2 regions of the Neobacillus sp. GCM10027624 genome follow, and region 1 is predicted to be linked to the other one. Evidence: predicted binding sites of a transcription regulator. Region 1 holds the regulator's gene; the other holds the start of a gene.
What was found. Region 1 encodes LexA, which represses DNA repair genes until DNA is damaged. Its sites were predicted from a motif close to CGAACATATGTTCG; they were not measured.
Positions count from the first base shown of each region.

Region 1 (12,542 bases):
TTGTAAAAGTAATTTATGCGAATTGTTAAGATTTTGAAAATTGCAATATTAATTCCAGAGAAATTTCCCTTTTGTTTTTTTAAACGTACTTACATCTGTTTTTTACCGAACAATATATAAGTAAAATCGTGATAAAGGAATTACCTATGAAAAAAAGCACCCATTTACACGAGTGCTTGTCCTTTATTTTGATTGCTGCTTATTCATAGCATTCATCATTTGGTTGATCTTCTTTTGTGAAGGTTTCATACCCATTTGCATCATCATCATTTTAAGCATTTGTTCATTAATTGGCGGATTTTTCTTTAAATAGCTCATCATATACTTACGAGCAATGAAAAATCCTAGTGCTACACCAGCAGCTAATGCCAGTATACCAACTAGAACGTACATCATTGAATTTCCTCCTTCATGTTGTCTACCATACACAGTGTACTAAAATTATTAGGAATATACAATATCCGTTTTTAATTATACATATTTTCTTTCTTTAATCGGCTTTAACCATCCAAAACGCTCATGCTCCAAGTCGATTGCTAAGAACGAAGATTCACATTTCCTAAGAACTTCAAAAAACACTGTTTCTGCCTCATAGCTGCCAGTTGCCTCTACTGATATGAAATCCTGGAAGACGGCTAATTTTGCTATACTTAGTCTTCCATTCATTTCAATAGAATATGTGCCATGTTCCGCCTTAAACCCCTTTATTTTTCCAAGTTGTTTCTGCAAAAGGTTATGAATTTTTAAAACCTCAACCGTTTTTGTTATATAAGTAATTTGTTTTCCTGTAATATATTTTAGCTCGCCGAATGCTCTTTCATGTTCACGAAAAAGCTGAAAAAACATGCTCTCTCTTCCGAAGTAATGGGCGGCAAATTCATCTTCTATTAAATATAGCCGATAGTTTCTCACCACAATCTCTCCTTCGCCAAAAGCCCTTTTTTCTATTATAAAAAAACAAAATCAAAACTTTTGTCTTTCGGCGGCAAAAACTTTCACTATTTTTGTCGATTTTTATGTTTATGATAAAAACCCTACAAATTCTAAGATTTAAAAGCGATTAATCAATATAAAAAAAGAGAACAGCCATTATAAGCTGTCCTCTCATTGCAAAGGAAATATTATTATAATAATGCTTTCACACGAGCTACTACATTATTTACTGTGAAGCCGTATTCTTCCATAATTTTTTCACCAGGAGCTGAGGCGCCAAATTTATCAATGGCTAGCACATCTCCTTCGTCTCCTACATATTTATGCCAGCCTAAAGAAGCACCCACTTCAATTCCAAGACGTTTCTTCACATTCTTAGGAAGAACAGAATCTTTGTATTCTTTTGATTGGGCTTCAAAGCGATCCCAAGAAGGCATGCTGACTACAGAAACCTGCACACCTTCTCCTGCTAATGCTTTTTGCGCTTCCACAGCTAGTCCTACTTCAGAACCAGTTGCTAGCAACAATGCGTCCGGAGTTTCTTTTTCAGAAGCAGAAATAACGTAAGCCCCTTTTGAAACACCTTCATATGCATTTACATCCGTACCTTTGATCGTAGGTAGATCTTGGCGAGTCAATACAAGAGCCGTTGGCTTGTTTGTTGACTCAACAGCAAGCTTCCATGCAGCCGCTGTTTCATTTCCATCTGCCGGGCGAATGAGGGACAGATTCGGCATTGCTCGCAATGCGGCAATTTGTTCAATTGGCTCATGTGTTGGACCATCTTCCCCAACCGCAATACTGTCATGGGTAAATACATACGTAACTGGTAATCCCATTAAAGCAGCTAGACGAATGGATGGACGTAAGTAGTCCGAGAAAACAAAGAATGTTCCGCCGAATACCTTAACACCGCCATGAAGCGCAATTCCGTTCATTGCTGCTCCCATTGCAAATTCACGAACGCCAAACCAGATATTACGGCCTTCATAGGAATCAGGCATGAAGTCATTAGAGCCTTTGATTAAAGTTTTATTTGATCCAGCAAGGTCTGCAGAGCCGCCAATTAAGATTGGTAAATTTTTCGCAATACCATTAAGCACTTCACTTGAAGATGCACGGCTAGCAAGGCTTTTCCCCTCTTGGTAAACTGGAATATCTTTGTCCCAACCCTCTGGAAGCTCATGGTTTAATGCTTTCTCAAGCTGTGAACCAAGTTCAGGGTATTCCTTTTTGTACTGTTCAAAAAGGTCATTCCATTCCTTTTCTTTCTTTTCTCCATTTTCAACAATAAGCTTCTGGAAGTTTTCATATACTTCTTGTGGTACATGGAAGTCTTCTTCAAAGGTCCACTTATAAGCTTCTTTTGTCAATTTTAATTCAGCCGCACCTAATGGAGCACCGTGGACACCGGAAGTTCCTGCGCGGTTTGGTGAACCATACCCAATGACTGTCTTCACTTCAATCATGGTTGGACGATCTAAATCACTTCTCGCTTCTTCTAGGGCTTTTGAAATTTCTTCAAGATTGTTGCCATCTTCTACACGAATATACTGCCATCCATAGGCTTGGAAACGTTCTTTAACACTCTCAGAGAATGATTTATCTAGATCTCCATCAAGAGAAATATCATTTGAATCATATAGAACAACTAAACGGCCTAATTTTAAGTGGCCTGCAAGTGATGCAGCTTCTGCAGACACACCCTCCATTAAATCACCATCACCACAGATACTGTATGTATAATGATTCACAAGTTCATATTTATCCTTGTTATAAACACTTGCTACATGGCGCTCTGCCATTGCCATTCCGACTGCCATGGCAATACCTTGGCCAAGTGGTCCTGTCGTTGCTTCTATCCCTTCAGTGTGACCATATTCCGGGTGGCCAGGTGTTTTACTGCCCCATTGACGAAATTGCTTTAAATCATCCATTGTTACATTGTAACCGGACAAATGAAGCATGCTGTATAACAACGCGGAACCATGTCCAGCAGATAATACAAAACGATCACGATTAAACCATTGAGGATTTTTGGGATTATGGTTCATAAAGCGAGTCCATAATGTATAAGTCATTGGTGCAGCACCCATTGGCATTCCAGGGTGGCCTGAATTAGCTTTTTCAATCGCATCAATAGAAAGTGTGCGAATGGACGTTACCGATAAAGCATCAATCATATCAAACATAAATTACATCCTTTCCTGAATAATAGGATTATAAGTACACCAATAATATTATAGTCCCGTTCCGATTTATTCAACTAATTGCATCAAAATTAGTTTTTGTAAGCCTTATCATTTTCTATTTTCCCACAGAAAGCGCTTTAATATGTAAAAGAGGAATACAAAAATGTATTCCTGCCCTTTTTTAATGTAAGTTATTCTTTTTTCTAGCTTTGATTTTTTCAGGTGTTACATCATTACCTAGTGGATCGATAATTTTGGTATTCGTTAATGTATCTAACATATTAGAACGGAAAGCAGCTAAATATTCACTTCTTAATTTTGATTGTTCTTTTGCTTCTAGCTCCGTTAATCCAGTTGATTTTGATTTTCTTGCTAATTCATTAATTCTCGCTAATTTTTCCTTTGAAAGCAAATTAAACCCACCTTTCGAAGCAAGTTATCATAAATACTAAATCCATGACAACTGATTTTACTAGAAAAAGCTCCGTCTGACAAGGTAAATGTTTAATCTTCTTCTGTTTGAATATATTCCTGATATCGTCTATGTACGGTTGCTTTTGAAATATTATAACCAAATCCCCTTAAGGTAGCGGCAATTTCAGCAAAGGTCAATTTGTTTTTTCTTAGCCTGACAATCTCTTCAATAGGTGCATCAATTTTTTCCCTGCCTGAGTGTTCTCCTAGATTCTTAAGGTTTTTCTCAGGTTTGTATCCTTGTTGGACTGCCCTTTTCATACCACGCTTTATTTTGATGTTATGGAGCTTGCGCTGGTATTCCTCTACCATCCCAACAATTTGTAACACCATTGAATCTGATTCAGAAAGCTGCAGTTCTCCGTTGTGTGATATACAAAAAAGCTTTATATCTTCTTTTAAAATACAATGCAACAGAGCAATCTTTGCATTACCTCTGCCCAATCTCGTTTCATCCTGAATTAATACGGCCTGGATCGGTTCATCTTTAATTGTTTGAAGCAGTTGAAGAATCCCATCCCTTTCCAGTTCATAACCACTTGCTTGTTCTTTAATGATGGATACAACATCAAATTGATACTGTTTAGCGAGCTGGATGAGTTCTTCCTCTTGCCTTTTAAGTGAGGTTTCCTGTGTCTCTTTTGTTGTACTCACTCGGCAATAAATAATTGCTTTCATACTTAATCTCTCTTTCTATTCTTCAGCAGCACTTGCTAACTCTGTAGTAGATAAGGTTTTCTTATTAACGGGAATAACAATCTCTTCACCAGGATAAATGTTTTCATCTTCTATTTTATTATGGAGTTTAACCCAATTTACGAATTCCTTATTGGAAAGAGAATGCTCATTTGAGTATTCCTTAGAAATTTTCCAAAGGGAATCTCCTTCGGAAACAGTTATTTTTTTATAGCGTTCATTTGCGGATGAACTAAAATCAATCGAAAGTATAAAAGCAAATAGGCAGCTTAATCCAATTAGAATAATAGAAAATGAGTATTTGGTCCATATTTTTTTCATTACAAACACCTCTCGACAGAATATATGTTCGTTTAATTGATTTTATTATAATCCGAACATCTGTTTGTTGTCAATAATATTCGAACTTATGTTTGTATAAAACTGGCGAACATGCTATAATTAAGGTAACAATTACTAGTGGCGAGGTGGAAATTACCATGGCTAAAATTTCTAAACGGCAGCAGGATATTCTTGATTTCATTAAAGGCGAGGTAAAGAAAAAAGGGTATCCACCCTCTGTTCGGGAAATCGGTGAAGCAGTCGGTCTTGCTTCCAGCTCTACCGTTCACGGTCATTTAGCTAGATTAGAAAGTAAAGGGCTTATTAGAAGAGACCCTACTAAACCAAGAGCAATCGAAATTTTAGAAGTAGATGAAACAGCTCAAATCCCAAGAAATAACGTTGTCAATGTTCCTGTTGTCGGTAAGGTAACCGCCGGGCTTCCGATTACAGCGATAGAAAATGTTGAAGAATATTTTCCACTTCCCGAAAGACTTGCTCCATCTGATGAACACGTATTTATGTTGGAAATTATGGGTGAAAGTATGATTGAAGCAGGGATCCTTGATGGGGATTATGTCATTGTAAAACAGCAGCCAACCGCTAATAACGGTGATATTGTTGTCGCAATGACCGAGGAAGATGAGGCAACCTGTAAACGATTTTTTAAAGAAAAGGATTATATTCGCCTTCAGCCGGAAAATTCCGCAATGGAACCAATCATTTTAAGGAATGTCTCTATTTTGGGAAAAGTGATTGGAGTTTATCGACATATACATTAATAAAAAAAGTCAGTACAAAATAATGTGCTGACTCTTTTTTATAGGGATTTCACTATATTTATTTTACAAATATTGAAAATTCAGTATTTTTTACCCATTTTTTATAGATTACAATTTTAATATAATGGAATTACACCAAGATTTACCTTAGGTCAAAAATTTAGGCTTAAGGAGGTTGAGAAACTGTGTTAAAAGGCATTATTTTCTCTTTCATAATCGGTGGTGTAGTTGGAATTCTTGGACATGTTCGAAAGCATGGAAAAATCATCATGCCGCGTAAGACAAAAAAGTTCATTTATCTTGGGTTTTTAGAAGAAATGCTTCTTGGCGCCTTTGCTTCACTGCTTCTTGTTTTGTATATTTCCCCTAATTCTTATGTTGAGAAAATGACCATCTCGATTACCGCAGGGATTGGTGGTGATTTAGTTCTGACCGGTTATAAGCAATTCAAGCAAAATGGTTCAGATTAAATGCAAACCCCTAAATCCCATAAGCTTACTTGCATAATAATAAAACTCCTAAGCAGCAATGTGCTTAGGAGTTATTTTGTATTAATACATAGACATGTATTGTTCTCTTTCCCATGGGTGAACTACTGTACGGAACATATCCCACTCGATTTCTTTCGCTTCAACAAAATGTTCGAAAATATGTTCACCAAGAGCAGCGACCATAGTTTCGTTGGCTTTTAACTGATCCAATGCTTGTGCTAATGTTGCAGGAAGATCGATGATGCCTTCTTCGATTCTTTCTTCTTTGCTCATTACATAGATGTTGCGGTCCACGGCCGCAGGAGGAGTTAAATTATTTTTAATTCCATCTAAACCTGCTTTCAAAAGAACAGCTAAAGCAAGATATGGGTTTGCTGCAGGGTCAACGCTGCGCACTTCTACACGTGTGCTCATTCCACGTGAAGCCGGGATACGAATTAATGGTGAACGGTTTTGTGCAGACCATGCTACATAACAAGGTGCTTCGTAACCAGGTACAAGACGCTTATAAGAGTTTACTGTTGGGTTTGTTACAGCTGTAAAGCTTGGAGCATGCTTCAAGATTCCAGCAATGAATTGACGTGCAGTATCACTTAGTTCAAGATCACCAGTTGGCTCAAAGAATGCATTTTTGCCATCTTTAAATAGGGATAGGTTGCAGTGCATTCCTGAACCATTCACACCGAATAATGGTTTCGGCATAAATGTTGCGTGTAAACCATGTTTGCGTGCGATGGTTTTTACCACAAGTTTGAATGTTTGAATTTGGTCACAAGCTGTTACAGCATCAGCATATTTAAAATCAATTTCGTGTTGTCCAGGAGCTACTTCATGGTGAGAAGCTTCAATTTCAAATCCCATTTCTTCAAGCTCAAGAACGATATCACGACGGCAGTTTTCCCCTAAATCGGTTGGTGCTAAGTCAAAGTAGCCGCCTTGGTCGTTTAATTCAAGAGTTGGTTCACCTTTTTGATCTAATTTAAATAGGAAGAATTCCGGCTCAGGTCCTAGGTTAAAGTTTGTGAAGCCAAGTTCTTTCATCTCTGCTAGAAGACGTTTAAGGTTATTACGTGGGTCTCCGGCAAAAGGTTTGTCATCTGGAGTATAGATATCACAAATTAAGCGGGCAACTTTACCTTTTTCCGCAGTCCAAGGGAAAACAACCCAAGTATCAAGGTCAGGATGAAGGCGCATATCAGATTCTTCAATCCGTACAAATCCTTCAATAGAAGAACCATCAAACATCATTTTGTTATCTAATGCTTTTTCTAATTGGCTGATTGGAATCTCGACGTTTTTAATCGTTCCAAGGATATCTGTGAATTGTAAACGAATAAATTTAACATTTTCTTCTTGTGCCAAACGTTGAATATCTGCTTTAGTATACTTAGCCATTTTATTACCCCCTATTAATAATTAAATGATTAATGGAAAAAGCGTGACATATCTCCCTGTCTTAAAGTTGGACGGCTTAATTTGTTCGTGTGCAACAATTCATTGCGAAGTAGTTTTCTAAGCTGTTCATCCGTTAACTCACGTTTGGATTTTTCAGCCTGTTGTTGAATAATATTGGTTTGTTGCTCTTTCACAAGGAATAGCTGTTTGATCCCAGCCATATTGACCCCTTGATCAATTAAATCCTTGATTTCTAAAAGCCGGTCAATGTCATTTAAACTAAATAAACGCCTGTTTCCATCCGTTCTTGCTGGAGAAATTAATTCGTGCTCTTCGTAGTATCGGATTTGTCTTGCAGTTAATTCCGTTAGCTGCATGACTGTTCCGATGGGAAACAGTGGCATGGAACGGCGAATTTCTTTTCCGCTCACCTATCCTCGCCTCCCTTTTCGTAATTCATATTGTTATTATATTTGGTGTTAGAAAATATGTCAATCATATGTTAGATTTTCTAACATGGTTTTTTATTTGAAAATTTTTAGATTTCAATGATGGGTATTATTATGTAACGGTATTATTTTAAAATATACATAGTGCCATTTATATATAATTTTTTATGTTCATATGTTCTGAGAGGTTTTTTTAGTTCCCGGGCAACGGATTTTTTCATCTTTGGAGGCACTATGAGGCCCTGATTGTTCCCACTCAATCGGTTTTTTCGCCTTCACAGGCACTACGTTACCTTGTTAGTTCCCGCTCAACCGATTTTTTCACCTTCACGGGCACTATGTTACCTTGTCAGTTCCCGCTCAACCGATTTTTTCACCTTCACGGGCACTATGTTACCTTGTCAGTTCCCGCTCAACCGATTTTTTCACCTTCACGGGCACTATGCGATCTTATCAGTTCCCGCTCAACCGATTTTTTCGCCTTCACGGGCACTATGTTACCTTGTCAGTTCCCGCTCAATCGGTGTTTTCGCCTTCACGGGCACTATGTGATCTATTAGTTCCCGCTCAACCGATTTTTTCGCCTTCACAGGCACTATGTTACCTTGTTAGGTCCCGCTCAACCGATTTTTTCGCCTTCACGGGCACTATGTTACCTTGTCAGTTCCCGCTCAATCGGTGTTTTCGCCTTCACGGGCACTATGTGATCTATTAGTTCCCGCTCAACCGATTTTTTCGCCTTCACAGGCACTATGTTACCTTGTTAGGTCCCGCTCAACCGATTTTTTCGCCTTCACGGGCACTATGTTACCTTGTCAGTTCCCGCTCAACCGATTTTTCCACCTTCATGGGCACTATAAGCCCCTGTCAGTTCCCGCTCAACCGATTTTTTCGCCTTCACGGGCACTATGTTACCTTGTTAGTTCCCGCTCAACTGATTTTTTCACCTGCACGGGCACTATGTTACCTTGTCAGTTCCCGCTCAACCGATTTTTTCGCCTTCACGGGCACTATAAGGCATTGATAGTTCCCGCTCAACCGATTTTTTCACCTTCACGGGCACTATGTTACCTTGTCAGTTCCCGCTCAATCGGTTTTTTCGCCTTCACGGGCACCTAGAACACCTCAAAGTTCTCACGCAAACAACGTTTTCACCTTCACCGGCACTTAGCCCGATTATAAAATCTCGAAAAAGGGCCGCCACAAGTAGCAACCCTCATAGTTTCAGCTAATTTAGTTGAATTAATCCTTTTTCCAGCAAACGATCCACTGCCAGGCAAACAGCTATTTTAACATGTGAATAGGTGAGACCGCCCTGAACATAAGCCACATACGGTGGCCGGATTGGACCATCTGCCGTCAGCTCAATGCTAGCTCCCTGAACAAAGGTTCCGGCCGCCATAATCACATCGTCCTCATAGCCAGGCATATAAGCAGGATACGGAGTGACATGTGAATTAATCGGCGAGGCAAATTGAATGGCCTGGCAGAAAGCCACCATTTTATCGCGGTCATCAAATTGTACCGCTTGAATCAGATCTGTCCGCTCCGAATCCCATTTTGGTGATGAATTCATCCCCAATTTTTCAAGCATAGCCGCAGTAAACACAGCACCCTTCACAGCTTCCCCCACCACATGCGGAGCAAGGAAAAACCCTTGATACATTTCCTGAAGACTGTAAAGAGAAGCACCGGCTTCTGCGCCAATACCAGGTGAAGTCATCCGGTAAGAACAAGCCTCAACCCACTGTTTTTTCCCAACTATATAGCCGCCCGTCTTGGCAATTCCGCCGCCAGGGTTTTTGATCAGGGACCCGGCCATTAGATCGGCCCCAACATGACACGGCTCCAATTCTTCAACAAACTCACCATAGCAATTGTCCACAAACACGACAACATCGCTTTTGATTTCTTTAACAAATGTAATCATTTCTTTGATTTCAGCAATCGTAAACGATGGTCTGGTTGCATAGCCCTTTGAACGTTGGATACCAATCATCTTGGTATTCGGCTTGATTTTAGCTGCAACCGAATCCCAATCAATTGAACCCCTGCTACTTAAAGATACACTATCATAGCTAATCCCAAATTCCTTTAACGACCCGACCCCGTTCCCGCGAATCCCAACAATTTCTTCAAGCGTATCATATGGTTTTCCGGTCATATATAAAAGCTCATCACCCGGTCTGAGTACTCCAAATAATGCAATGGAAATCGCGTGGGTGCCGGAAATAATTTGCGGGCGGACAAGACCTGCCTCTCCCCCGAATACATCTGCATAGACTAATTCCAATGTATCTCGGCCAATGTCATCATAGCCGTACCCTGTTGTCGGGATGAAATGAGAATCACTTACCTTATGTTTTTGATAACTTTGCAACACTCGAAACTGATTTACCTCAGCTCTTTCTTCAATCCTTTTATGTACCTCAGCAACTTGTCTCTCTACTTCCTTGACAATCGGCTGAAGATTTTCCCCATTTTTCAACTGTTGAAACATTTTGTATCTCCTATTCTACACTTTAAATTTCTCTAATTGTCCTGTAATCTGGTGGTCCTTAAGTGAATATCCCCGGCATTGATATAGCTGACTTTCCTCATTAAAACTGAGATCACGCAATACGGTTTCATTTTTTAATAAAGACAACAGCTTTCCTTCAGTCGATGGAACTTCCACTTGATATGGAACCATCGCTTCAATAACGACACTTTCCATTTTTCTTTTTAGCTCATTCCGATCCTCTTTGTCAAATGCACTAATAAAAACAGATGGGGTATTTGCAGTCGGAACAAAATCCGGGTGCTTCTGATCCCTTTTATTATAGACGGTTAATTGCGGGATATCTTTAACTTCTAAGTCCTCAAGCAGTTTATTAACTGTTTTTTCATGATGAAAATAATCAGGATTGGACATATCGACAACATGAAGCAGCAGATCTGCTTCCTTCACCTCTTCCAATGTGGAGCGAAAGGCAGCAATCAGGGTGGTCGGAAGATCCTGTATAAAACCAACTGTATCGGTAATTAAGGCAAGGAACCCGCTTGGTAAAATTAACTTCCGAGTCATCGGATCAAGGGTTGCAAACAACTGATTTTCTTCATAGGACTCTGCCTCGGATAGACGATTAAACAAAGTTGATTTTCCAGCATTCGTGTAGCCGACGATGGCGACTTGAAAGGTTTTATTTTTCTTTCGTCTCTCTCTGTAGCGGTCTCGATGCTGGACAATCACAGAGAGCTGTCCTTTAATATCATCAATCCTGCGGCGGATATGACGCCGATCCGACTCGAGCTTTGTTTCCCCTGGTCCTCTTGTTCCAATTCCGGCACCAAGACGGGATAAAGCCGTGCCCTGTCCGGCTAGGCGCGGTAAAAGATATTGGAGCTGTGCGAGCTCTACCTGTAATTTTCCTTCCTTTGAACGTGCCCTTTGGGCAAAGATATCAAGTATCAGCTGGGTTCGATCAATAATCCGAGCACTGATTTCCCCTGCTAAATTTCTCTTTTGGCTAGGGGAAAGTTCATCATTAAAAATGACTAGATCGGCATCAAGTTCTTCCGTTAATGCCTTTAATTCTTCGACTTTCCCTTTGCCTAGGTATGTAGCTGGATGGATGCGTTCACGTTTTTGAGCAACCGAAATCAGGACTTCACCTTGTGCTGTCTCTGTTAAGGAGGCCAATTCATCCATCGAATATTGAAAACGCAAATCGTCCATCTCTTGTGTTTGGCATCCAACAAGAATTGCTTTTTCAACGGTTTCCTTTGTCTCCGTATTTTCCATCAGCATTCTTCCTTTCGAAAAGTTCTTCCATCATCATATCAAATCATTCCAAAATTCTCTAATTTCCACCAAAAATCAGTTGATTTATCACCTTTAAATGTTAAAATCATATTTGTTTATATTAATATATTATTTTTATATAATGTTTTAGATAAAAGAAATTTTGGGGAGAAATGAGAAGAAATGACTTGGGAAGTGCTAAGTATGATTGGTACAATTGCTTTTGCTGTCAGTGGAGCAATTGTAGCAATGGAAGAAGAATATGATATTTTGGGAGTTTTTATTTTAGGAATTGTTACAGCCTTTGGCGGTGGTGCGATTCGAAACTTGTTAATTGGTGTCCCTGTATCGGCCTTATGGGAGCAGGGATTACTTTTTCAAATAGCCATTATTGCTATATTAGCGGTATTTTTGTTTCCTGCAAATTTACTGAAGCAATGGCAAAAATGGGGAAATTTATTTGACGCGATTGGACTTTCAGCTTTCGCCATTCAAGGAGCCATCTATGCTTCTAACATGCACCATCCCATAAGTGCAATTATCGTCGCTGCTGTTTTAACGGGAATCGGTGGTGGGATTATTCGTGATTTATTAGCAGGACGAAAACCGATTGTGCTACGGTCTGAGATATATGCCGTTTGGGCGATTCTAGCTGGAATCATCATTGGCTTAAAGATTGCATCTAGTCCATGGGAGTTATATACCTTATTTGCAATCGTGACCGTTTTACGAGTCTGTTCTTATACCTTCGATTGGAAACTGCCGATTCGAAGAATTGGACATTATTAAACCTTTCCCATATATTTGAGAAAGGTTTTTTTATTTATAAAAGTCATCACTCTTTCTATTTATATAGAAAAAAATTTCGATTATATAATTTAAACGGTACATAAGAAAAAGACGGGGATTGAATCTCCGTCTTTCTTTCTAATCTTCCTCAAAAATCAAATCATTGCTTCGCAACGTCATTAATTCATGCCGATCATATGAATTTAACATTAGCAGCCTCATCGCTTGGGCCCGGA
Region 1 covers NZ_JBHTHD010000003.1:477,129-489,670, reverse strand. The annotation lists gene ACFQZ9_RS07345 (YneF family protein) at 184-396, opposite strand; gene sirA (sporulation inhibitor of replication protein SirA) at 472-912, opposite strand; gene tkt (transketolase family protein) at 1,125-3,125, opposite strand; gene ACFQZ9_RS07330 (DUF896 domain-containing protein) at 3,307-3,537, opposite strand; gene ACFQZ9_RS07325 (recombinase family protein) at 3,630-4,277, opposite strand; gene yneA (cell division suppressor protein YneA) at 4,293-4,616, opposite strand; gene lexA (transcriptional repressor LexA) at 4,775-5,398, shown strand; gene ACFQZ9_RS07310 (DUF4257 domain-containing protein) at 5,584-5,868, shown strand; gene glnA (glutamine synthetase family protein) at 5,950-7,284, opposite strand; gene ACFQZ9_RS07300 (MerR family transcriptional regulator) at 7,314-7,715, opposite strand; gene ACFQZ9_RS07295 (methionine gamma-lyase family protein) at 8,962-10,233, opposite strand; gene hflX (HflX GTPase family protein) at 10,249-11,517, opposite strand; gene ACFQZ9_RS07285 (trimeric intracellular cation channel family protein) at 11,701-12,306, shown strand; gene spoVK (stage V sporulation protein K) at 12,445-12,542, opposite strand, start outside.

Region 2 (12,542 bases), 350 kb from region 1:
AATCCGTAAGTCCGCTTATTTCTGCTGTCAGCAATATCAATCGCTTCATTAATGATTTCTGCTTGTCCATTAAAATCATCTAACCAGGCATAAAGCTTATTCATTTGGACGGTCGATAACCGGCAAAGCACTTTTTCAAAGTAAACGATTGGATTTTCTGTTGTAGTAGTATCTTTTTTATTTTCATTATTACCATTATTGTTTGTGTTCACTTGTTGTTCATTTGCTGTCCATTTGTTGTTCATTTGTTGTTCATTTTCTTGGTTAGTAAACTCTGAACCCCTTGATACATAAGGGTACCCTTGCATATTTTGTTGTTCATTTTTCTGTTCGTTTTTTTGTTCTATCTGATGAAACCCTTCAAATGTGCTGTTCATTTGTTGTTCATTTTGTTGGTAGCTATGCCAGTTAAGTATTGATACGACGCTGAATTTTGTATATGATTTGATGTTCACGAAGGAATTAGATTCTAAGAACTTCATCCATCGCCAAAGAGTGCTTTCAGGCACTATATCCGATTTTTTTGCTCCGCGATTAAATTCAGCAAAAAGTGAATGTCTACCGGTTACAAATTGCCCTGGCTTAAGTTTAATAATTTGTTTACCGACCAATTGTTCATGCTCTTTATGCGAAGCTTCCAGAAGGCAGAGCATCCACAATTTTAAAAGTTTAGGATCCTGCCATACTGGATTGTTCATGATTTTCCTGTGGATGCTTACCCACCCTTGCAAAGCTTTCACCGCCTATGTGCTTAATTAAGATTTATTCGTTCTTTTCATCATCAAATTTCGCCATTTGGGTGAAAAAAGATGGAGGCTTTATCCTCCTGTGTTTGATCTTGATATCAATTCTTCCTGAATTAGTTCCAATAATGCTTGTTGCCGTTCTATATACTCAGTAACTGGATTACCTCCGGAAACGTGTGAACCAATTCTCTGAAAGGTATCTTCTGCTAATATCCTTAATCCATCGGTCGAAATGTTAGGGATACTTGATTTCCAATAGGAAAGGTTCATGGGACAAACACCATCTTTCCAGTAAGTTTTTGAATTTCACTTTTAAACAAATCCGCATCCGAATTTGTATCTGAAAGATGCAGCAACCATATTTCTTGGACCTTTGATAAGTCATTCGCTTTAAAAAACTCTTTCGCATTTTCTAAGCTGAAATGTGATCTCATAAGCCGTTTTTTTCTGCCATTATCGATAAATCCATGAATGACATTTTGATTTAAAATATCCATGGAGTAATTTGTTTCTACCATGATGTGTGTAAGGCCGCTGAATTTGTACCGGATAAAATAGGTATCAGTCGCAAATAACAATTTCTCTTCATCCTGATTAGCTAGTAAAAATCCAATCGGTTCAGAAACATCGTGCTCCACTTCAAAAGGAAGTATGGTCCACGTGCCGATTTTGAATTGTTCCCGGGCTTTTACCGGCTTAATTCGATGATGGGTAATATTAAGAGTCTGGATAGTGCCTTTTGAAGCGTATACGTCGATTCCAGCCTTTAAAACATCCTTAATCGATTTAACATGGTCATTATGTTCGTGTGTGACCAGGCATCCGGCAATCGATGACGTTTGAAAATCAAGTCCTTTTCGAATATCTTTAAAACCGATTCCACAATCCAAGAGGAGGGGGGTAGTACCGTCTGTCACTCGATAACAATTCCCCTTACTGCTGGATGCTAAGGCTTTTATCTCAATCAAAACGCTGGTCCGCCTGTTTCAACTAATTCAGGCTCCTGGACGATTGTTTCTTCGGGCAATTCCTTTTGTTCGGTTCGTTCTTCAAATTCCACATCGATGATTTCACCATTTGCATTGTTTTGAATTTCCTCTGCTAATTGTGCCTCTTCTGCAGAATCGTCCGCCCGGTTAATATGCTGCATTACCAAGCTGCTATCATCAGACGCATTCATGAATTTTTTACAAGCACGATTAATGACCGTCTTTTTCGCCATTTCTTGCTTAAATTCATCGTGCGTAGATCCTTCTTTTTCAACCGCTTGCCCCTTGGCCCAAAATTGCGCTTTGCTCCAAGCCTTTCGAAGTTCATCAATTGTCATTAACTCGTGATATACTGTACCGTCCGCCATTACGATAGTTGCATAAGCACCAAGGATTTTATCTTTGTTGATGTTTCCGAATTTCTGTTTATGGGTAAGATTCGTAATACGGCCGTTTATCATTTCGTAATCCACGTCATCACCTTCATAAATGACAGCAGCATCAATGCTTTTAGCTCCGGTAACGCGTTTGGTAACGGCCATAGTTCCAAAATAAGAACGCTGGAAAGTCAATTGATTACCGTAAACAATGAAGTAGCCTTGTTTTTTGGTTGGATTTAAACCTTGAACCACCATGTCCAAAAGTGCATTCGCCACACTATCTTTTGTACAAACCTCTAATGCCGCTTTTTGATTTCTGTCCTTTGTAGTTTGTAGAATCAACCATGCTGATTTCATTGCATTTTCCGGACTGTAGTTAGCCGGGAAGTGAAGCTCATTCTTTTCTTGGAATTCCTTTACCTTTGCCGCAACAACATCCACTGTATCTTTTTTAATTAAAGCTAATTGATTACTCATTCTTCTTCCTCTCCCTCTTCATAAACAAATTTGACTTTCTTTCCATTGTTTTCGATTAAGAAACTTTCAAGAAAACTTGCTATATCACCGGAAGAGATTAAATCTCTCCCGATGATTGCATCCTCCGGACATTCCCATAGTGGATGGACACCAAAAATCTTTTTGCCATTTACCTCTAAGGTGTCGTGAGTAGCAAAATCTCTATCTTCCCAGCTTCTTACTTTGACAATGACTACCGCACTCATGCGACAACCTCACAATCGACAGTGATTAATGAATCATCAACAGGTTCAACTCTTAAAGATTTATCCTGTTCGGAAACGACCAAGCTAATAGTTTGAGCATTTGTATCAATAAATTTGGTTACTGCTTCCGCATTATCGATAAAAATTGGAGCAGAGAATCCGTAATGCTCGGAAAGGGTATTAATAATATCCAAACCAACATTGATTTTGGCTGCGTTATTCAAGCCTGAACTGTATGGCACTCCAAGATATGTAGTTTCACATACTTCTGTAAGACCGCCATTTATTTGTTCGGAAAACAGCTTGAATTTTGCGTATTTAAACTTGCTGTTAATCTTTTCTTCAAGAAGATTTACCTTGGTCCGGATAAATTCTTCTGTAAGGTAAAGTTCCTCTTCTAGCTTTTCAAACTCGGCAGCAAGTGTTCTCTCCTGTGACATCAATTCGTTAATCCTGATTTGCGATTGATCCGCTAAAGAAAACTTTCCTAATTCACCTTGAAGTTGATCACGCATAACCTTTAATTCTGCGACCTCACCGTATATGGATTGAATGGATTGCTCTCCAGCTTCCCTTAACTCGCGAATTTCAGCGACAATGGCGTTTTTCTCTGTCAGTTTAGCTGCATACTCAGGAACCTCCAGAATGTCCACGATAGTAATTTCAATATCCGTTAATTGATCTATCATTTTTCCAACAAGCTCTTTTTTCTCTTGGAGTTGACCTTCAATTTTTAAAATTTCTTTATCGAATTCTTCATTCGCTTTCCTTAATTCCTCGAACTTTTCTTTCGACTGCTTCCCCTTTTTATTGATCACTTCTAAACGTTCGGATTTATTTTGATTAAAGGAAGCTAGCGCCTTATCTCTAACCACTTGGATTTGCTCTTCTGGAAGCGACTGACCACATGTAGGGCAACTGCAATCTGACTCATGGGTGAAAACTTGACTGTTAATTTCATGCCAATCTTTTCGTAATTGCTCCATGTTGTTATTCAAATCTTTTGCAGCGACCTGGTTCATTTGCTTACGTTGTTTAAAAGTATCAACCTTAGATTGAAGGATGGTAACATTTGAATTTTCTTCTTGGATGCGAGTCTTTAACGAATAAACTTTTTCATTCGAATTAGCCTGGTGCTCTTGTTTTATCTGAAGCAAAGCAATTTCGATTTCTTGAATAGCCTTTTGTTTTTCTGAAATGGCACTTCCGTTGCGAATGTTGTTGATCAGAGTCATTTTTTCATCAATATCACAATTTAAACGGTCAATTCCTTTTTCTAATGATTGCTTTTCAACACCATCCAACTGAGGTAATGAGCGTTTAATTTCATCGATACGGACTGGAATTTTGTCGAGCTCTTTATTAATTTCAGAGCGACGAGCTGCAATGACTTTTCTGTGATCCTCGATGCCTCGGCCATTAAGTATTGCTTGAAGCTTGGACAATTGTTGATTAGAGGAAATGACCTCCTCTGTTGTTATGTCTCCACAAATTTCTAAAAGGGTTTTCCGGCGATCCTGCCATTTAACCTGTTCATTGAAATAAGATGGGCTTGTAAGCAGTTTAAAAATATCTTCTTTGATGATGGAATCTACTTTATCGGTATACTCTTTCTTCTTCACTGGAACTCCATCAATATAGTAATCAGTGGTATGGCCCGTAAATTCTTGCTTGGCCGAACCGCGTTTTTTGGTCCATTTCTCTGAAAATACTTTGCGAAGCGTTAGAGTTTTATCGCAATAATCGAATGTAGCTTCGACCTCATGTTCAAGGCCGTGAAGCTCCTTTCCGTCGGATAATGTTTTAAGTGCAAAATCCTTTTTGTTTTGGCTATCTTTATCGAAAAACAACCAGATAAACGCATCGAACAAAGTAGTTTTACCTGTTGCGTTATCTCCGTAAACAGCCGCGTTTTGGCCGTTTATTTCAATGGTGAATGAAGCTACACCTTTGAAGTTTTTTAATGATAGACGAGTTAATGTTAATTGGTTCATACTTTTGCCTCCTCTTCTTTTTCTTCAAAGAAAATTGCTACGTTAAGACCATCATCGTAATTTTTGATTTTGAACCAGTGGGAACTTTCACGAGAAATTTCTTTATACGGAATATTGACCATTTCACTAAGTTCAACAGCAACCTTTTCCGCAGATCCTTTATCATCGAAACGATGGAAACTAATATCGATCACGCCGCCTAATTCCAAAGCTTTAAGGACAAACGCTAATTTTTGTTCAACACTCATTTCATTTCCTCCTCATATTTGGACTTGCTACCTGAATGAGGTTCATATAAAATCTAAGTAGGTTATTGTTTTGGACGTTGATTTCTGACATAGAAATCGTTGATTTTATATGTCCCCTTTTAAAATCCCTGTTCGCACCAGGGGTTTTTTAATTAGCGATTTTAAATTCAAAGTTGTATTGTTCATGCAGATACTCTTCTAAACGATTTTCTTCGATAACATCAAAACCATTTTTATCGACGACCCAGCCGCCTTTAAAGATGAAATTCAATTTTTCAATACAATACTGCTTCAAGTGTTCTTTTAAGATGATTTCGTCGAAGTTGTCATGATCGATAGAAATTTCATCCCCTTCAAGTACTTCTGTACCATTGAAACTACAACCCCAATGCTCCGGCTGCGTAGCTGCATTTCGTAAATCCTCAAGCCTTAATCGAATATCAGAATGTTCCATTAGCAATTCACCCCTTTCAGATTTATTTCAAGTGCCTTCAGTATTAACAGAATCTGTTTTCTTTCCGGGACACTGGAGCAGAAGAAGATTTCCGTTGCTTTTTCTTCTGGTCCTTTATCGACTTCATAACCGACATAAAGCGCTTTACAAAGGACATCTAACGGTAATTTGTTTAACTGTTCTGTGTTGCCTGAAAAGATATCCTTGATGCGCCATTCCACGATTGATTCCTTTTTTCCGTATTCCAGCGCATGTTCTAAAGCTTCCGCTTGCGCCTTGGATATTCGAACCTTACTCATTTTCTTCACCCCCATTAGATTGAAATCTTTGAAAAGTCATTCCAGCGAAAAACGCAACAATTATTGCTACTAGGAAATCGGTTAGCATTAGGACAACACCTTCTTTGGCACAAACGCTTCAATGTATTTCAATGCTGCTTGTAAATCCTTTCGCTTAATATCCTTGTAGCTAGTAACACCAAACCGATTGCGAATTTCTCGATAAAGTTCAGCGAATAATGGTGGCCGTAGTTCCTTATCGCTTTCTAATTCATAAACCCTGGAAGCAATTCCGATTTGTACCCTCCTTTGTTCCCCGTGATCCAAAGTGATTTGGTTCTCAATCATGCCGCGAACCTCTTTTACTTCCTCTTTTACAGCTGCAATTTCCTCAGATGATTCGATGGATAGTTTCATTGCAGCGACTAGTTGTTCTCTTTCGGTCAAAGCTCTGATTTGTTTCTTAACTGTGTAATAATCATCAACCAACGTTTCATACGCTTCCCAAGATTCATCGGTGTTTAATGATTTTGCGTGGAGCCATGCTCCTTTTTCAGTCCAGAGATAAAGTACAGAAGTAAATTTAAGGTTGCCGTCAAATTGTCGCGACCCTTTAAAAGCTTTTAACTCTTCCCCGGACAAAGCATAAAAATGTTTTCCTTGAACATAGCGATCAGAATTACGTTGAAAATTCCGGTTAATTATTTTTGTGTCGGTTCCATATGCTTCCGCTAATTGCTGAGTAGTTAAAACCCTTGCTCCGTTCTGTTCAATGACCTTTAGTTCGTTCATTTTCTTCTCTCCCTAGTACGAATAGGATATTTATTATTTTGATTGAAACTCTTTCTTCCGTTTTTCCAATTCCTTTGGCAACAAATCTTTTAAAGCAATATCAATTAGAATTTTTGATTGCTGTTCATTTAATTGAATTTGCATTACTACCCTCCCCTCATGAAAGAACCTGGTGCTGGATAAAATAAATCGAATTTATTTATTTGCCATTTTGGCAATTTGTTCATCAAAAAAAAGTTCTTCAATTGGAACATTTAGGACTCTTGCAACAACTGCCAACTTTTCTGCAGGAAATTTAATACGACCTGTTTCAAGATAGTAATAGCCGTTAAGGCTGTCATACCCTAGTAATTCCGACATCTTTTCAAGAGAAATATTTGCAGTTTTCCGCAATAATTTTATTTTTTCGATGTCTACTCTAATGGTTTTCAAATAATCACCGCCTTTCAAATTTGCCATATTGGTAACTTATATCCCAATAATAATTTACCATTTCGGCAAAGTCAATAATAATTTTACCGTTTTGGCAAAATTATTTCTTACCATATTGGTAAGTGTTAAAATAAAATTAAATTAATATATAGAAAAAGGTGTACTATATGAGTATTTTGGGGAAACGCCTTAAATTTCTACGTGAAAAATATACCTATTCTCAGAAACGCGTTGCTGATGCAATCGGGATTTCGAACGTACAGCTGTCTAGGTATGAATCTGGAGATAGAAACCCTGATCCAGAGTTAATTGCAAAATTTGCAGATTACTACGAAGTGACTACTGACTTTCTTCATGGTAGAACAGATAATCCAAGTGGACATACTGATAAAACTATCAATACTGCATTCAGTGATTTCGATGATATAACTGAAGAAGAAAAAGAATACCTGGAGCGCCAGCTAGAGATTTTCCGCGACTTAAAAAACAAAAACAGATTGTAAAATCGAAATTAAATTCATAATAATAAATTAACACGCATCATTGCGTGTATTTATTTTAATTCTCATTTAGTATTTTTGACCTATAGGTAATAAATTAATGAGTAATCGGAATTATTATGGAGGTATTTCAAAATGAATCTAAAAGAAACATTAGAAATGTTAAATAAAGTGGTACATGACAATAAGGATCTAATAAAGAATGAAGAATCAACTAAGCAATTTTTAATTTTACCCTTACTTAGAGGTCTTGGATATGATACATATAGTCCACAAGAAGTAACACCGGAATTCACAGCTGATTTCCATAAAAAAAATGAAAAAGTGGATTATGCCATCTCAATAAATCGCGAACCCAAAATTTTCCTTGAGGCTAAGTCCATTAACACTAAAATTAATAAAAGCGCTCCTCAACTAAGTAGATATTTCAGTACATTTCCCAGTGTTCGATTAGGGATTTTGACAAATGGTATTGAGTATCACTTTTTTACTGATTTAAATAATGCAAATATTATGGATTCAACTCCATTTTTCACTTTTAATATTACGGAATATTCTGAAGAAGATTTTAATCATTTGGTTAAATTTTCAAAAAATCTTTATGACTATGAAAGTATTAAATTCTTAGCAGAGTCTCTTATTTACTCTCAATCTTTTAAAACCGTTATTAAAGAAATTTTTGAAAATCCAAATGATAATTTTATTAAATTCGTTATTAAAGAAAGATTTAAATTTAAAGTAACTCAACAGTTTATTAATACTGCGCGTCCATTAGTTCATAAATGTATTCAAGAATCTATAGCTGAAATCGTCAGTGAAAAATTTGATACTCAAGTACATAATCAATCAATGCAAGAAATTGCACTTTCTGTTGAAATTGATGAAAAGCCACATGAAGATAAAAAGATCTATTATTCCCATAAAGAACTGGAATCATTAGGTACCTTTGAAGAATTTAATAATGTTAAAGTGGTTCTACCTAACACAGAGTCCTATAAAAGGTTATTAAAGCTTTCAGCAGAAGAATACTCTGTTGAAAAAGGTAATCCATTAAGTGATTTCTTCGTATCATCTGTTCTGGTCCAAGCGAATACCATCGTCGGATATTTAATAGGACAATACTACAATCAACAACAAGACACTACGTTATATACAGTTAAATCTAACGAAATTTCCAATTTCTTATTAAAAAACCCAATTGTCGGAGAACAGGGTTTTATTAATGCGCGTTTGGGATATAGAACTAACAAGAATACCAATGAAAAAACTTATTACTTGAAGAGCTGCTTAAGTAATCTCTCATTTAGAGATATTCCAAATCTTGTTTCAAAAGTGGACAATATTGATGAGTTTTTTAGTTTTCTCCAATAACTAATAAATAAGATGAATAATAAAATAAATATATGCACATTTCTGCATATATTTATTTTATATATTACTGGGTTATTTACCCATAATTACATAATTTTATAGGAGGAGTTATCATGGAGGTTACCGGAGTTAACGGGCAATTAGAACTGAAGGAGAACAAGATCGTTATCAAAAGAAAAGGCATGCTGGCGAAAATGTCTCAGGGGCTTAAAGGTGATAAGGAAATCTTAATTAAGCAGATATCATCGATTCAGTTTAAAAATGCCGGTACATTTACAAACGGATATATTCAATTCGCTTTTTCAGGTGGGAAAGAAACAAAAGGTGGCCTTGTGGATGCTACCCAGGACGAAAACACAGTAATGTTTAATAAGAAGCAGGCTGGTGATTTTGAAAAATTCAAAGTAGCAGTTGAAGAAAAGATTGATCTGCTGAGTCAGCCTATCCAGCAGGCTCCTCAAACTGATATTGCGGACCAAATAAAGAAACTTGCAGATCTAATGGCTATTGGAATCCTCACAGAAGAAGAATTTAACGCTAAAAAGAAACAGCTACTCGGGATTTAATTCAAAAAATAAATCTAATTATGATGGAGTAAAAACAGCACCTAGAACATAGTTGTTTTAGGTGCTGTTTTGAGATTATTAAAATCCATTACAAATAAAATCAATCAAACACAAACAAACGTTCCATTTTTTGTTTGAATTTTATATAATAAAGGTGACAATTTATGAGAAATCGAAAATTTTACATTGCAAAAATTAATATTCACGGTAATATTTTTAGCCAAAATCTTGAGGAGTTAATATCTAATCATATTCCTAGAGTCCTTCTTAACCCAAAAGATTCAAAATTTAATACTTGGAACTGGTCTTTTACAGACGTTGAGGAAAAATTTATCGATAATAAGAAAGTTATCACTGGTAATGTAACCAAATCTAAGTTAAAAAAGCAAAAATACAGAGTTGGTTCAAAAACGATTGAAGAAATTCCTGAAAATGAAATTGCTGAAACAGCCTTCTTTGTTTACGACCCGTCCAGTGAATTACTTGTTCATGAATCGAACGCATCCATTTCTGCTGTTGAGTTTAGAAATTTTTTTACTATATTGCTAAGTAGGGATCCTTACATAGGAAAGGTAATCATAAAACCAATACCTGTACCATATAAAATAAAACAAGAATTAAAATCTTACGATAAGGTTACTCGTATTTCTTTTCACCTAATCCATCCTAACCCTGGAAAAAAGGAATTCAATATTTTCAATCAAATAATACATGATACCAAACTAAAGGAACTCGATATCACATTACAAAATCAAGACGGAATAAATATTTATGAGAATGATGAAACAACTGAGGATTTCAATGGAGTTATTGAAGACGGAATTAAGCTTGTTGAAAAGGGATATGGAGAAGTAGATTTAAGTGGATATAATGAACAAACAGTTATTGGTAAGCGTAAGGACCGTAAAATAAAGAAAAAAAGAAGATTTTTATCAAAAAATTCAGTTGAAGTATTAAAAACAAATGAAACAAATAAAAATGATCTTATTCACAAGATTGCTGATTTTATGAATACTTTCTTATAAAAAAATGAGGGTGAGTGAATTATGAGCATAAATGGCTCTAGAAAAGATAAGGTCACCTATGAAGAAACTACTTTTTTTGGTTTATTAAAAATTGGTGGATTTAAAGAGTTTATAACTTGGTCAATGCTCTATTCAATTTTATTAACTGCCGCATTATTTCTTATTGTCCATTTCAAAGGAAAAGGAACAATATATGATTTAGCAAAAGCCATTTCCCCAATAGAATTAGGGGCATCGGCGACCATATTTAGCATAGTTTTGGCTGCTCTTGCGGTTACGATAAGCTTATTTCATCCAACATTACTCCCAGCACTGCTTAAAGCTAAGCTATTGCATAAATATTTATTTCCTTTTTGGAAAGTAGTTGCAATGTGGGGACTTAACCTAACATTTAACTTAGTTATTATCATTTTTACAACTATCGATCTCAATCTATATAATTTTATAGAATACATCTTTATTTTGAATACTTTTTTATTTATATACTCAACACTTTATACTGTTAAATTAACTGGTTTAGTCATTCAATTAACACTTCAAAGAGCACAATTATAATTTAAAGCAAAAATGCCCACAAACTGGGCATTTTCTTTTTATTGTAAAACAGAACATATATTCGTATAATAGGTATATAGAAACGAATGTTCGGAGGGGTTTTGATTGTTAAGTGGATATATTCTCACAGATACAGAGAGAAAAATAGAGAAAATGTACAGGGAAAGAAGTATTCTAACTCCTTCCGATTTAGATATTCGAAATGTCGCAAGTCTTTTCAATATGGAATTAAGTTTTTCAGAAGGTCCACAAAGAGCAATCTGGGACGAAGAGTTTACCGTTATTTTTTTAAATCGTGATCAGGCAGAAGAAAAGCAACGTGAAGTCTTTTTTCACGAACTCGCACACCCTCTTCTGCATTGTGGGGATCAAACCAAAATGAGTTTTAAGTCATTTCGTGAACTGCAAGAGAACCAGGCGAATCAATTCCAGCTGTATGCAGCCATCCCTTTTTTCATGTTAAAAGACCTGGAGCTCCCGCCATATGAATATCAAATGGTTCAACTTATACAAAATGTGTTTAAGGTAACAGGTGACTTAGCCAAAAAGCGATTAGAGCAAATAAAGCGTAGAATCATCCAATCAAAAATGGATAAGTGCATTTTTAACGTTGCTGAAAGAAAGGAAGTTTATGAAACAATGGAAACCTATCCGCAATTAGAAGATTTATTTTCTCCAACTGAAATCAAGCAATTTTTTAAACCTATCAAAAAGGTAAAGACGGTGGTTTATTTTGATGATTCTAACGGCAGCCGCACTCCACTTTGGTATTGCATCGAATTTAGCCGCGGACAGATTAATTGGAGCAAACAATTCAAACGCTTCCCTATTGATGCTAATTTGGAATTTGTATCGATTATAGAATTTGAACATAAAAAAAGCGATGCACCGGTCCCAGAATTAAAGCTGCTTCCCTCTTACCCGAATGATTTTGTAATCAATATGAAATCGTTGAAGGAAAAATTAAAGCTATATGACGTGGATCCGTACAATGTTCGGAGATTTGTAATCGACGTGAAAGAACTGGAGCATCTGCTTCAATTGGACATCGTAAGCAGTAAATTGCAGCTATTTCCAGCAATTAACTAATAACGGTATTCAATATTAGTCCTATAATTAATTTCGGAGGTGATTATTATGAAAGCTGCATTATACCCACGAGTTTCAACCGAAGAACAAAGCAAGGAAGGGTATTCCTTAGCAGCGCAATTAGAAAAAATGAGAGCATTCTGCTTTTCTCAGGGTTGGACTATCTATAAAGAGTATACAGAGGAAGGTCGTTCGGCCAAGGATATGGATAGGCCCCAGCTGCAGGCGCTTCTTTCTGAATTAAACCATTTCGATGTTGTGCTTGTTTATAAGTTAGATAGGCTTTCCAGAAACGTCGGAGACATTAACTATCTACTTGATACGTTTGAGAAAAATCATGTTGCGTTTAAAAGTGTAACAGAGCAGTACGACACAACCACATCACAAGGTAAGCTGCTAAT
Region 2 covers NZ_JBHTHD010000003.1:823,996-836,537, reverse strand. The annotation lists gene ACFQZ9_RS09100 (DnaD domain protein) at 1-698, opposite strand, end outside; gene ACFQZ9_RS09095 (hypothetical protein) at 819-1,016, opposite strand; gene ACFQZ9_RS09090 (MBL fold metallo-hydrolase) at 1,013-1,714, opposite strand; gene ACFQZ9_RS09085 (recombinase RecT) at 1,711-2,592, opposite strand; gene ACFQZ9_RS09080 (hypothetical protein) at 2,589-2,837, opposite strand; gene ACFQZ9_RS09075 (coiled-coil domain-containing protein) at 2,834-4,831, opposite strand; gene ACFQZ9_RS09070 (hypothetical protein) at 4,828-5,079, opposite strand; gene ACFQZ9_RS09065 (YqaI family protein) at 5,228-5,533, opposite strand; gene ACFQZ9_RS09060 (hypothetical protein) at 5,533-5,832, opposite strand; gene ACFQZ9_RS09055 (ORF6N domain-containing protein) at 5,920-6,603, opposite strand; gene ACFQZ9_RS09050 (helix-turn-helix domain-containing protein) at 6,799-7,035, opposite strand; gene ACFQZ9_RS09045 (helix-turn-helix domain-containing protein) at 7,203-7,538, shown strand; gene ACFQZ9_RS09040 (type I restriction endonuclease) at 7,671-8,906, shown strand; gene ACFQZ9_RS09035 (DUF4429 domain-containing protein) at 9,020-9,472, shown strand; gene ACFQZ9_RS09030 (DUF4747 family protein) at 9,637-10,497, shown strand; gene ACFQZ9_RS09025 (hypothetical protein) at 10,519-11,052, shown strand; gene ACFQZ9_RS09020 (ImmA/IrrE family metallo-endopeptidase) at 11,158-12,141, shown strand; gene ACFQZ9_RS09015 (recombinase family protein) at 12,190-12,542, shown strand, end outside.
Region 2: the regulator LexA is predicted to act here: its motif matches at 11,103-11,116, upstream of ACFQZ9_RS09020 (ImmA/IrrE family metallo-endopeptidase).